DNA from 4 places in the Nocardia sp. A7 genome. Region 2 is predicted to be linked to each of the others. Evidence: riboswitches for the same ligand, from Rfam matches in the RefSeq annotation. Region 2 holds a riboswitch; each other region holds the start of a gene.
What was found. A riboswitch is a leader RNA that binds a small molecule or an ion and turns the genes downstream of it on or off. The one in region 2 is predicted to bind S-adenosylmethionine.
Positions count from the first base shown of each region.

Region 1: another riboswitch for S-adenosylmethionine. It lies ahead of ACLJPD_RS21830 (aminotransferase class V-fold PLP-dependent enzyme); the one in region 2 lies ahead of ACLJPD_RS18930 (bifunctional o-acetylhomoserine/o-acetylserine sulfhydrylase).
Region 3: another riboswitch for S-adenosylmethionine. It lies ahead of ACLJPD_RS29555 (amino acid ABC transporter permease); the one in region 2 lies ahead of ACLJPD_RS18930 (bifunctional o-acetylhomoserine/o-acetylserine sulfhydrylase).
Region 4: another riboswitch for S-adenosylmethionine. It lies ahead of ACLJPD_RS08050 (rhodanese-like domain-containing protein); the one in region 2 lies ahead of ACLJPD_RS18930 (bifunctional o-acetylhomoserine/o-acetylserine sulfhydrylase).

Region 1 covers NZ_JAJPWE010000003.1:847,466-850,665, forward strand. The annotation lists gene ACLJPD_RS21830 (aminotransferase class V-fold PLP-dependent enzyme) at 1-1,295, opposite strand, end outside; SAM riboswitch class IV at 1,336-1,450, opposite strand; gene ACLJPD_RS21835 (AAA family ATPase) at 1,732-2,850, shown strand; gene ACLJPD_RS21840 (S8 family peptidase) at 2,874-3,200, shown strand, end outside.
Region 2 covers NZ_JAJPWE010000003.1:179,811-183,010, reverse strand. The annotation lists gene ACLJPD_RS18935 (homoserine O-acetyltransferase) at 1-475, opposite strand, end outside; gene ACLJPD_RS18930 (bifunctional o-acetylhomoserine/o-acetylserine sulfhydrylase) at 472-1,788, opposite strand; SAM riboswitch class IV at 1,871-1,981, opposite strand; gene ACLJPD_RS18925 (NADP-dependent isocitrate dehydrogenase) at 2,432-3,200, shown strand, end outside.
Region 3 covers NZ_JAJPWE010000006.1:147,431-150,630, reverse strand. The annotation lists gene ACLJPD_RS29565 (glycosyltransferase family 2 protein) at 1-557, shown strand, start outside; gene ACLJPD_RS29560 (hypothetical protein) at 590-1,309, opposite strand; SAM riboswitch class I at 1,558-1,651, shown strand; gene ACLJPD_RS29555 (amino acid ABC transporter permease) at 1,809-2,786, shown strand; gene ACLJPD_RS29550 (amino acid ABC transporter ATP-binding protein) at 2,783-3,200, shown strand, end outside.
Region 4 covers NZ_JAJPWE010000001.1:1,776,970-1,780,169, reverse strand. The annotation lists gene ACLJPD_RS08060 (FAD-dependent oxidoreductase) at 1-575, opposite strand, end outside; gene ACLJPD_RS08055 (hypothetical protein) at 766-1,224, shown strand; SAM riboswitch class IV at 1,270-1,388, shown strand; gene ACLJPD_RS08050 (rhodanese-like domain-containing protein) at 1,406-1,822, shown strand; gene ACLJPD_RS08045 (O-succinylhomoserine sulfhydrylase) at 1,833-3,041, shown strand; gene ACLJPD_RS08040 (hypothetical protein) at 3,050-3,200, opposite strand, start outside.

The DNA.
Region 1 (3,200 bases), 670 kb from region 2:
GCGCCTTCAGGGGAAGAGGTGGTGAGGGGGCGGGTTTCGGGGGTGGGGTTCCAGTGGCCGTCGGTGGCGGCGTAGGTCCAGGTGGGGCCGTTGGTGATCAGGGTAGTGACCGCTTCGATCAGGCGGTCTACGTCGGCGGCGGTGGTACCGAGGCCGATGCTGGCTCGCAGGGCCGCGTCGAGGCCGAGGCTGGTGAGGAGGGGGTGGGCGCAGAAGCGGCCGTCACGCAGGCCGATGGCGTGTTCGGCGGAGAGGTAGGCGGCGACCTGGCCGGGGGCGTAGTCGGCGATGGTGAAGGCGACGATGCCGACGCAGTCGGGGCTGTCGGACCAGATGTTGACCAGGTCGACGCCGGGGATCGCGGACAGGCCGTCGCGGAGCCGATCGGCCAGGAAGCGTTCGTGGGCAACGAGTTCGGTGGGGTCGATGGCGGCGAGCGCATCGCAGGCGGCGGCGATAGCGGCCGCGCCCAACACATTCGGCGAACCGGCCTCGTGCCGCTGGGGCGCGCAGGCCCATTCGACCGCTGTCACACCGACCTCGCGCACGGCACCACCACCGGCGAGGTACGGCTCACCCTGGTCCAGCCAGTCCCGCCGCCCGACGAGCACGCCCGAACCGAACGGGGCGTACAGCTTGTGCCCGGAGAACGCGAGGTAGTCGATCCCGCTCTCGCGCAGGGAGATCCGTCGATGTGGGGCCAGCTGAGCGGCATCGACCAGGATGCGCGCACCACACAGGTGGGCGATGGTCGCGAGGCGTTCCAGCGGCAGCACTTCACCGGTGACATTGGACGCCCCCGTCACCGCAAGCAGCGCGGCAGGCTTGCTGCACAGCTCGGCCACAACGCGCTGAATCGTCTCCTCGACGGTATTCGCGGCCCGAACAACCCGACGACCGTGCTTGGTCCACGGCAAAAAGTTCGCGTGATGCTCGATATCGAGGACCACGGTCTCCCCCGGCACGCACCCGGCCAGCAGGTTCAGTGAATCGGTGGTGTTGCGCGTGAACACCACGACCTGGTCGTCGTCAGCATCGAGGAACCGGGCAACCGAACCACGCGAGGCCTCGTAGCACTCGGTCGAGATGCGTGAGGCGTACCCCGCACCCCGATGCACGCTGGCGTAGAACGGCAACAACTGCGAAATCCGGTCGGTGACCTGCTTCAACGCGGGCGCACTCGCCGCGTAGTCGAAGTTGGCGTAGGTGCTTGTACCGCCCTGAACGAGCGGAACCCGCAGGTCAGCACCGGAAACAGCGGCGATGGCACAGGTGGGGTCGATTACAGCAGTCATGACGAAATCCCGTCGGCTCAGGGACCCGCTCAAAAGAGGTGGCCCGCGCTTGCCGCGCCCAATTCGGACGTCAGCCTGGTCGTCACCCGGAGCACCCCACCGCGGAGGAGGGTTGCCGACCAGCAAGCCGGGGCTGAACGCTGGTACTCGTGACCTGCAACGAGAGTGGCAGACGACCGCCGGACCTGTCAACCACCCTCGTTTTCGAGGCACGCCCGAAGCGAAGGGAATCGCCCATGACCCGGCGTGGCGGAACTAGCATCCGACGAAGGGAATTGCTGCGCTGAGGGCTCGGCAGATCAATGTGGCGCTGCGGGTGGGGTCCGATGTCAAACCGGTACACAAGGGGTGAACTTTGCCCGTGATGGACGCCGTACGATCGAGTGAAGCGAAAACCGTCCACGCATATGATCGGAAGAAGACCATGTCACACGCCTTGAGCTCCACTTCGGCGGACGTGAGCGCCGATCTGCCCGACGAATTCGTCCACCTGGCCAGGTTGGCGTTGGCCGGGCGTGAGCAGGATGTCGCGATGTTCGTGCGGCGGGCCGCGCGGCGACACCGCCATGCCAGTCCCGAGCTGGCCGACGCGTTGATCGCGCTGCTGCGACAGAACCCCACGCGCGCCAATCCCCTACGCGCGGAGGTGGATACGCCGATTCCGGTCGACGGGGACAGCAGACTGCCGCTGCTGCGGGTGACCGCGCCCGGCGCCACCGCCGAAGTACCGATTCTGGCTGCCGAAACCTACGCCGTGCTCACCCAGATCGTCGACGAACGCAAGCAGGTCGACCGGCTGGCCGCCGCCGATCTCACCCCGGCGAGCAGCCTGCTGTTCGTGGGTCCGCCCGGTGTCGGCAAGACGATGGCAGCGGCTTGGCTGGCCCACCAATTGTCTTTGCCACTGGTGGTTCTCGACCTGGCGACCATCATGAGCAGCCTGCTCGGCAAGACCGGCACCAACCTGCGCCACGCCATCGATTACGCCAAGCAGCGGCCGTGCGTCCTGCTGCTCGACGAGCTCGACGCCATCGCCAAACGCCGCGACGACGATCGCGACGTGGGCGAACTGAAGCGCCTGGTGACGGTGCTGCTGCAGCAGATCGACGACTGGCCGACCGGCGGCGGCCTTGTCATCGGCGCGACCAACCACGCCGACCTGCTTGATCCGGCCGTGTGGCGGCGCTTCGAGGTGAGCGTGGAGTTCGCATTGCCCGAGGCGGAGCAACGCTGCGAGGCGATCCGCCGGTTCGCGGGCCAGCCGCTGCCCGACGGTGCGGTAGATGCGGTCGCGCTCGCGTCGAAAGGGCTGTCGTTCAACGACATAGAGCGAACCATGCTGCGGTTGCGCAGGCGCTGTGTGCTGGAGGACCAGCTACTACCCGGCTTGATGGCCGAGCATTCCGCACGACTAGTAGCTGAACTTCCCAAAACGGATCGGTTACGGCTCGCACAGACGCTGACGGGCGTGTCAGGCTTGTCTCAGAGACAGATCAGTGCGCTCACGGGGGTCTCGCGTGACACCATCCGTGGCTTCACACATCGACGGGAATAACGTGGCAGCTGGGGGGATTTCGGGTGGCGGGACCGCGATTTCTGATCGGCTTCGGTGAGCGACTGACCACGCCCATCTCCCCCAGCAGGTCCGGTGGTTCGCCGCAGCCGCCGTACACGGTCGAGCAGGCGCGGGCCCGGCTCGCGCCGATGTTGAGCGCAGCGACCGCGAGTGCCGACTCGTTGCCGAAAACGGCCTGCCCGGAGGACGAGACCGTCGCCGCGGTCACCCTGCATCCGCAGTACCTGTCCAAAAGTGGCTATCCCACCAGACTTCTCACGTCGATGCAGCTGGATCCACTGGGCAGCAGGCCGGTGGCGATCGCCCCGGAACACGGCACACCACGGGCC
Region 2 (3,200 bases):
CCGCGCCGAGCCGCTCGATGCCGAGCACGTCGAACAACCGCGCCTCGGCGGTGACCTGATCGCGGATGGTCAGCTCGGGAAAGCGTGCGCCCCAAGGCTTTCCGTCGGGCCCGAGAGAGGAAGGCCCGGTACTGCCCTTGCAGCCGCCGAGCACATTGGTGGCGATCACGCACCACTCGTCGGTGTCGATCGGCGCGCCGGGCCCGACCATGCCTTCCCACCAGCCGGGCGCCCCGTCGGGCCCACCGACGACATGGGAGTCGCCGGTGAGCGCGTGTTCGACGAGCACCACATTGTCCAGCGCGGGCGAGAGCTCGCCCCAGCGTTGCACCGCCAGCCGCACATCCTCGACCACGGCGCCGTTCTCCAGCGCCACATCCCCGATGGCGACCAGACCGACTCGCCCGTCCGGCGGTGGCAGCAGGGCCACCCCGGTTCCGGGTCGGGCGATCGGCGATTCGGTGCTCACAGTCACGTCGTCGCCGCCGCGAACCCGGCCCGCAGATCGGCCAGAATGTCGTCGATTCCCTCGATGCCCACCGCGAGCCGGACCAGGCCGGGAGTGACGCCGGCCGCCAACTGCTCGTCGGGCGTCAACTGCGAGTGCGTGGTCGACGCCGGGTGGATCACGAGAGAACGCACATCACCGATGTTAGCTACATGGCTGTGCAGGCTGAGCGCGTCCACGAACTTCTTGCCCGCATCGACACCACCTGCCAGTTCGAACGACACGATCGCGCCCACGCCCTTTGGCGCCAGCTGCTTGGCCCGCGCGTACCAGGGTGAGGACTCGAGGCCCGCGTAGAACACGGCGTCGACACCCGGCTGCTCGGCGACGAACTTCGCGACCGTCTCGGCATTGCTGACGTGGCGTTCGACGCGCAAGCTGAGCGTTTCGATGCCCTGGGCGATGAGGAAGGCGTTGAACGGCGACACCGCCGCGCCCAGATCGCGCAGCAACTGCACGCGCGCCTTCAAAGCGAACGCGGGCGCACCCAGATCGGCGAACACCGCACCGTGGTAGCTGGGATCGGGCTCGGTGAAACCGGGGAAGCGCGCGTTGCCGTCGGCGTCGCGCACGGTCCAGTCGAAGGTGCCGCCGTCGACGATCACGCCCGCCACGGCCGTGCCGTGCCCACCCAGGTACTTCGTCGCCGAATGCACGACGATGTCGGCGCCGTGGGCCAGCGGCTGGATCAGGTAGGGGGTGGCGACGGTGTTGTCGACGATCAGCGGAAGGCCGTTCGCGTGCGCGACACCGGCGATGCCGGGAATGTCGAACACCGCGCTGCTCGGGTTGGCGATGGTCTCGCCGTAGAACGCCTTGGTGTTGGGCCCGATCGCCGCTGCCCACTGCGCGAGGTCATCGGGATCCTCGACGAACGAGACCGTGATGCCCAACTTGGGCAGCGAGTAGTGGAAGAGGTTGTAGGTGCCGCCGTAGAGGTGCGGGCTGGACACGATGTGGTCGCCCGCGCTTGCCAGGTTCAGGATGGCGTAGGTCTCCGCGGCCTGGCCCGAGGCCAGCAGCAGTGCCGCGACACCACCTTCGAGGGCGGCTACGCGCTGCTCCACCGCGTCCTGGGTGGGGTTCATGATCCGGGTGTAGATGTTGCCCGGTTCGGCGAGACCGAACAGCGCGGCGGCGTGATCGGTGTCGCGGAATGCGTAGGAGGTGGTCTGGTAGATCGGCAGTGCCCGCGCGCCGGTGGCGGCGTCGGGGGCCTGGCCCGCGTGGACCTGCTTGGTCTCGAAGGACCAGTTCTCGGGCAGGGAAGAGTCGGTCATGTCGTGCTCCAGAGGGGTGTCAGCCGGGGGATCTCGTCAACTGGGTCGGATCGACGGGTAACAACACATGGGGGCCTCCTGCAATGCGCGCTTGCTCTCGACTTTCGAGAGCCCGGTCATCACCCGGAGCACCCCACCGCAGCTGGAGGGTTGCCGACCAGCGAGCCGGGGCTTGGCGCTGGTACTCATGACCTTGTCGTCATGTTAACCGGAGATCTCTCTCCCGCGGAAACTTCCCCCGCATTTCCCGCCGAAGATCACTCCGTCGGCGGTGTGGCAGGCCTCGGCGTGTCGTCGCGCGTCGCGGATGTGTCGTGATCCGGTCGCGGTCTGAACTGGTCGTCCGGGCCCGCGCCGCCGTTGTGGGGGTGCGAGCGCCGCCGTGTTACTGCTCAGTAGCCGGTCAGGGCCCGATTGGGTGCCGCGGGGCAGGAGCGGCGGGATAGCTCCGATCAGTCCCGCACAGTGGGGCCTGCCGTCGCGGTGAGGTGGGGGACAGCAGTACGCTCGTCTTGTTTGCACCACACGTCCCGCAGACAACGCGGGGCATATACGTTGTCTGTTGGAACTGCTGGGGTCCGCTCACAAGCGTGTTCGCCTAGCCGTGCAATAAGGGCACCCACCGAGGAGGACACGAAGATCCATGTCCAAGATCAAGGTTGAAGGCACCGTTGTAGAACTCGACGGCGACGAGATGACCCGGATCATCTGGCAGTTCATCAAGGACAAGCTGGTTCATCCCTATCTCGACGTGAATCTCGAGTACTACGACCTCGGCATCGAGTACCGCGACAAGACTGACGACCAGGTCACCGTCGACGCGGCCAATGCCATCAAGAAGCACGGCGTCGGCGTCAAGTGCGCCACCATCACCCCGGACGAAGATCGGGTGAAGGAATTCGGTCTCAAGAAGATGTGGCGCTCGCCCAACGGCACCATCCGAAACATTCTGGGTGGCACCATCTTCCGCGCGCCGATCATCATCTCCAACGTGCCCCGCCTGGTGCCCGGCTGGACCAAGCCGATCATCATCGGCCGTCACGCCTTCGGCGACCAGTATCGCGCCACCGACTTCAAGGTCTACGAGGCGGGCACCGTCACGCTGACCTTCACCCCGGAGGACGGCAGCGAGCCGATCATCCACGAGGTCGTGAAGATGCCCGAAGACGGCGGCGTCGTCATGGGTATGTACAACTTCAAGAAGTCGATCGAAGACTTCGCGCGGGCCTCGTTCAACTACGGCCTGCAGCAGAACTACCCGGTGTACCTCTCCACGAAGAACACCATTCTCAAGGCCTACGACGGCATGTTCAAAGACACCTTCCAGGAAGTCTTCGACGCCGAGTTCAAGGCCGAGTTCGACGCGGCGGGCCTCACCTACGAGCACCGCCTGATCGACGACATGGTCGCCT
Region 3 (3,200 bases), on a different contig from region 2:
GCGGGCAGTTCCTGGCCGTCGACGTCGAGGCCTACCGTGCCGCAGGCGGCCACGGGGCCGTAGCCGCCAGTGCCACCGAAGATCTGGACCTGGCGCGGGCGGTGCGTCGAGCAGGCCACCGCACCGCCCTGGTCACCGCAGGGCAGGCCGCGAGCACCCGCATGTACACCGGCACCACCGAACTCACCGACGGATACACCCGTTGGCTCTGGTCGGCTTTCGGCGGCCGCCGCGACACCGGTGCCGCCATCGGAATCCTTGCTGCCCTTGCCTATTGGATCCCCCCACTGGCCGCCCTCTGCGGTCGCGGCCGCACCCGCCGCGCAGGCATCCTCGGCTACCTGGCGGCCATCACCAGCCGCCTCACCGCCCGCACCATCGAAACCCGCCGCCGCCCAACGAGTTCCGACCTCATCTCAGCCCTGGCCCACCCCGTGGCTGTAGCCAACTATCTGACCCTGTGGACCCGCTCCCACCACCGCCACCGGACCGGCCGCCTCCGGTGGAAACAACGGCCTCTGATCACTCCCGACGACCCCGTCGCCCGCCGCGCCTGAGGACTGTTCCCGGTCGGCCGACGCTCCAGGACTCAGTCGACCTCGGTGATGCCGACGGTGGGAAAGAAGAAGCAGGAGCGGCCCGCGTTGTCGGTGGTGCCGAAGACCGCAGCCAACACGGTCCCGCGGCCGGTGTCGACGGGGACCGCGCGCACCCCGCCGACGGGGATGGCGGCGAAGAGGAAGTCGCGGATGGCGGTTTCGGCGAGGGGGCGCAGTTCGGCGGGGACCTCGGGCGGCACCATGGCGCGCACGATGTCGGCGATCGGGCCCATCGAGGCCATGCCACCGCGGCCGGTGCTGATATTGAGCCAGGCCACCTGCATGCCGGAGGTCTTCGTGGCGGCGGTGTCGGGGGCCAGGCCGTAGGGCAAGAAGGTGAACAGGGTTTGGCCGGACTTCACGGCGGAGAGGTCGAGACCGGGGATCGGGAGGGTGTTCGCCGGCCACGGGCCCGGCACCGCGCCCGCGACGGCGGGGACAAGGCCCGCGCCGTCACCGGTGCAGTTCGCGGCGACCGTGGGGTAGAGGAACGGCTGGATGCCCATGGCTTTCAGCGTCTCGACGACCGTTTGGTAGGCGCCGAGGAGATCGCCCGGTCCTGCGGCGGGCGTGGCGTTCGGGGCGTCCCTGGTAACGGCGGGCGCCACCGGCGCGACCGGTTCGGCGGCGGCGAGTGGCGCGGCCAGCAGCAGCGCGGCGGCGCAGGCCGTCAGCGCGGTCAGTGTGGTGGAACGGCGCGGCACGATCACGACGTACTCCTCATCGACGCAGAGAAAGCCGACGCTACCGCGCGCAGTGGGTGAATCCCGGCAGGTGAGGTTACCGACCGTTCGGCGCGTCGCCAACTCGCAGCGAATCCACCGAGCACGCCGAACCCGGGCAATTATGCCGGTGCCTCCGGCCGGTTCCAAGCTCTGCGCTCACGCTGATTTCTACCGTTGTGCGCGGTCACACCTGTGCCACATGCTGATTCAGCTCGGGCCCAACCGCCAGGGCACAACCATCCAGAGCGACCGAGAGACCTGGCTCTACGACGTCGCAGCAACCCGCCCGCTCGAGGGTGTGGGTGCTTCTGCCGGGATCGATGGAGGAGTTTCGTGTTGACCGTGGGATATCGCCGCCGACATATCGACCAGTGCCGGGTGACCGCAACGGCCTGTCGGGCCTGAGCGCCGCCAGATCGTGAGCCCGTAGCTGGCCGGGTGGAGGTCACTGTGCCTCGTTCCACTGTTTTCGCGAAGGACTCCCATGACCGCGTCCGCCGTCTCCGACGCCGAGACCGCCCCGCCGGGCGACGCGCCGCCCACTGCGCCACTGTCCGACGACCTTCCCCGGATCGCCGGCTCGCGGCACCCGTGGCGGTGGGTCGTCGCGGCGATCGCGCTGCTGCTGGTGGCCCAGTTCACGCACGGTCTGATCACCAATCCCGGCTGGGACTGGGGCACTTTCGCCCAGTACTTCACCGCGAAATCGGTGCTGGCCGCGCTGCGAGTGACGATCGAGCTGACCCTGTGGGGCACCGTCCTCGGATTCGCGATCGGCACGCTACTGGCCATCGGGCGGGTGTCGAACAATCCCGTGCTGCGGGTGATCGCCTGGACCTACATCTGGGCATTCCGTTCGATCCCACTGATCGTGCAGCTGCTGTTCTGGTTCAACATCGCCTACCTGTATCCCCGCCTGTCCGTTGGTGTTCCGTTCGGGCCTGCGTTCTTCGATTTCGAAGTCAACGGCGTCATCAGCGGTTTCACCGCGGCGGTGATCGGCCTGGCCCTTCATCAGGCCGCGTATTCAGCCGAACTGATCAGGGCGGGGTTACTCGCCGTCGACAGTGGTCAGCTGGAAGCGGCTGCGGCGCTCGGGATTCCGCGCTGGCGGCAGTTCCGCACGATCGTGTTGCCGCAGGCGATGCGCTCGATTCTGCCGAACGCCGCCAATGAGGTGATCAGCCTGTTCAAGGGCACCTCGATCGTGTCGGTCATGGCGATCGCCGAGCTGTTCTACCAGGTCCAGGTGATCTTCGGCCGCAACGGCCGGGTGGTGCCGCTGCTGATGGTGGCCACAGCCTGGTACATCGTGCTCACCACCGCGCTGACGATCGTCCAGTTCTACGTCGAACGTCACTATGCCAAGGGCGCGCAGCGCGAGTTGCCGCCGACACCGTGGCAGCGGGTCCGCGCCAAGGTCTCCGAGATCGCCGTCGCACCCCGAGGAGCCACCCGATGACCCCAGCGGTGCAGGCGAGGGGAATTCGCAAGTCCTACAACGGCACCGAAGTGCTGCGTGGCGTCGACCTGGCGGTGCGTACCGGCGAGGTCGTCGCGTTGATCGGCCCGTCCGGCTCGGGCAAGTCCACCTTGCTGCGGGTGCTCAACCACCTCGAGGCACAGGACGCGGGCACCGTGCACGTCGACGGTGCGCTGATCGGCTACCGGCAGCGCGGCAACACCCTGCGCCCGCTACCCGACCACGCGGTGCGCGCCCAGCGCAGCCAGATCGGCTTCGTGTTCCAGCAGTTCAATCTGTTCCCGCATCTCACGGTCCTTGACAACGTCGTGCTCGCCCCGGTCGCGGCACAGCGGCGGCCGCGCGGCGAGGTGCTCGCGGAGGCGAAACAACTCCTCGACCGGGTCGGGCTCG
Region 4 (3,200 bases), on a different contig from region 2:
GCCTTGTTGGCCTTGAGTCCTTCGTAGACGTTCGGCGGGATCTCGGTCGCCAGCAGTTCGTCACCGGTCTTGGCCAGCACACGCGCGACGTCGAGGGCGACGTTGCCGACACCGAGGACCGCGACCTTCTCGGCCTCGAGGGGCCAGGAGCGCGGGACGTCGGGGTGGCCGTCGTACCAGGACACGAAGTCGGCGGCACCGTAGGAACCGTCGAGTTCGATACCGGGGATCGCGAGTGCGCGGTCGGCGTTGGCGCCGGTGGAGAAGATGACCGCGTCGTAGAACTGGCGCAGGTCGTCGAGGGTGATGTCGGTGCCGTAGTCGATGTTGCCGAGCAGGCGGACCTGTTCCTTGTCGAGGACCTTGTGCAGGGCGGTGATGATGCCCTTGATGCGCGGGTGGTCGGGGGCGACGCCGTAGCGGATCAGGCCGAAGGGCGCGGGCATGCGCTCGTAGAGGTCGATGCTCACGTCGGCATCGGACTTCATCAACGCGTCGGCGGCGTAGATACCGGCCGGTCCCGCACCCACGATCGCGATGCGAAGTGGGCGAGTCGCTGCAAGCTGTTCGGTCATTTCTACGCGCACCCTTTGGTCGAGAACTGATTTGACGGCGTCAACTTAGCTTAGGCTAAGTCGGACATCCGCTTAGTGGCAGCTGCCATCGACGTCGGCAGCCGACCGCGATCAAGGCGATTCTAGCTGCGGCGTTGCGGCCACCCGGCGCGCGGTGTAGCTGCCCGCGCGGGTCTGTCAGGATTACAGCATGAACGAGGAGCAAACAGGCTCGGATGACCAGCCCGTAGTGGTGGATCAGACCGACAAGCGTTCCATCGTCCCGTTCGTCGCGGCCGCGGTGATCGCGATCATCGTGCTCATCGGCATCGTGGCGGGCGGATTGCTCTCACCCGCTGAGAAAAATGTCACAGAGGCCGACCGTCTCGCAGCCGCCGTCACCAACTATATCGACGCCCGCTCGCGCAGCGACCTCCGTCCGCCTGCGGGCGTGGCCTGCCCAGGCTTCAACGAAGAGTCCTCAGGCCTCGGCGAACAGCTCGGTGGCCCGAAATCCACTGTCACGATCGACGGCAAGGGTTTCGTGAACGCGACTGTCAACGGCGACCGCGCCAAGATCGACGCGACCGTGGTGGTCAACGGCAACCCGTCGACGTTCAACTGGAAACTGACCCGCGTCGACAGCGCGTGGTTGGTGTGCACCTTCTGAATCGTTTGACACGATGACCGGTGCCGAGGCAATCTCAGATCGCAAGGTCATGAGTGCCAGCGTCAAGCCCCGGCTCGCTGGTCGGCAACCCTCCTCCGCGGTGGGGTGCTCCGGGTGACGACCTGGCCGTGTGTTCCGGAGTTCCGGCACGGCAAGAGCGGATTCACGCAGGAGGATCGACATGACTTACGCCGGCGATATCACCCCTGAGAAGGCGTGGGAGCTGCTCACCGAGCATCCCGGCGCCGTGTTGGTCGACGTGCGCACCGAAGGCGAGTGGGCACACATCGGCATTCCCGACACCAGCTCCATCGAACGCCCGGCCCATTTCATCGAATGGGTCGACGGCACCGGCACGCGTAACCCGGAGTTCGGTGTGCAGCTCGAGAAGGCACTCGCCGGTCGCCCCGACGACGCACCGGTGGTGTTCCTTTGTCGCTCCGGTCAGCGTTCCGCGCACGCGGCGAACCTGGCGACGGCGGCGGGCGTGGCACCGTCCTACAACGTGCTCGACGGATTCGAAGGTGGCCCCGACGCGTTCGGTCAGCGCGGTAGTACCGGTTGGCGCGCGGTCGGCCTGCCGTGGCGTCAGGCATAAGGAGAAAAGCATGATCACCGGTGGTTCGTTCGACAAGCCACTGCCCGAAGGCGTCGGTCCCGCCACGCTCGGCGTGCGTGGCGGCCTGCGCCGTTCCGGCTTCGACGAGACGTCCGAGGCGCTGTATCTGACCTCGGGTTTCGTCTACGAGAGCGCCGAGGCCGCCGAGGCCGCGTTCACCGGCGACGTCGAGCACTTCGTCTACTCCCGCTTCGGCAACCCGACCGTGGCGATGTTCGAGGAGCGCATCCGCCTGCTCGACGGTGCCGAGGCGGCCTTCGCGACCGCGTCCGGCATGTCCGCGGTGTTCACCGCCCTCGGCGCGCTGCTGCAGGCAGGCGATCGACTCGTGGCCGCCCGCAGCCTGTTCGGCTCCTGTTTCGTGGTCTGCAACGAGATCCTCCCGCGCTGGGGCATCGAAACCGTCTTCGTCGACGGTGACGACCTCGACCAGTGGGAGCAGGCCCTCTCCGTCCCCACGCAGGCAGTCTTCTTCGAGACCCCAGCCAACCCGATGCAGACCCTCGTCGACGTCCGTAAGGTCACCGAGCTCGCCCACGCCGCGGGCGCGAAGGTGGTGCTGGACAACGTCTTCGCCACCCCGTTGCTCCAGCGCGGCTTCGAACTCGGCGCCGACGTGGTCGTCTACTCCGGCACCAAGCACATCGACGGCCAGGGCCGCGTTCTCGGCGGCGCGATCCTCGGCGCCAAGGACTACATCGACGGCCCCGTCAAAACCCTGATGCGCCACACGGGTCCGGCCCTGAGCCCCTTCAACGCGTGGACCTTGCTCAAGGGCCTGGAAACCATGCCGTTGCGCGTGCGCCACTCCACCGAATCGGCGCTGAAAGTGGCCGAGTTCCTGGAGACCAGCACATCGGTCGACTGGGTGAAATACCCCTTCCTGCAATCACATCCGCAACACGCACTGGCCACCGAGCAGATGACCGGCGGCGGCACAGTCGTCACCTTCGCCCTCAACGGCGACGACGGCAAGAAGCGTGCCTTCGAGGTACTGAACCGCCTGCGCATCATCGACATCTCCAACAACCTCGGCGACGCCAAAACCATGATCACCCACCCCGCCACCACCACCCACCGAGCCATGGGCCCGGAAGGGCGCGCGTCAATCGGCTTGTCCGACGGGGTAGTTCGCATCTCGGTCGGCCTGGAAGACCTCGAAGATCTCCTCGGCGACCTCGACCACGCCCTGAGCTAGCCGCACCGTCACGAGGTCCTCGCGGCGTCCAGGATCGCGATCGCCTCGTCGATCGGATCGATGACGAAGAGTTCGGTTCCGGCGTCGGTGTCGAGGCGCAGGCGAGTGCGGATGCCGCCGCTGAACAGGCCGCCATCCGGGCTCTGTCGTCCGACGGCA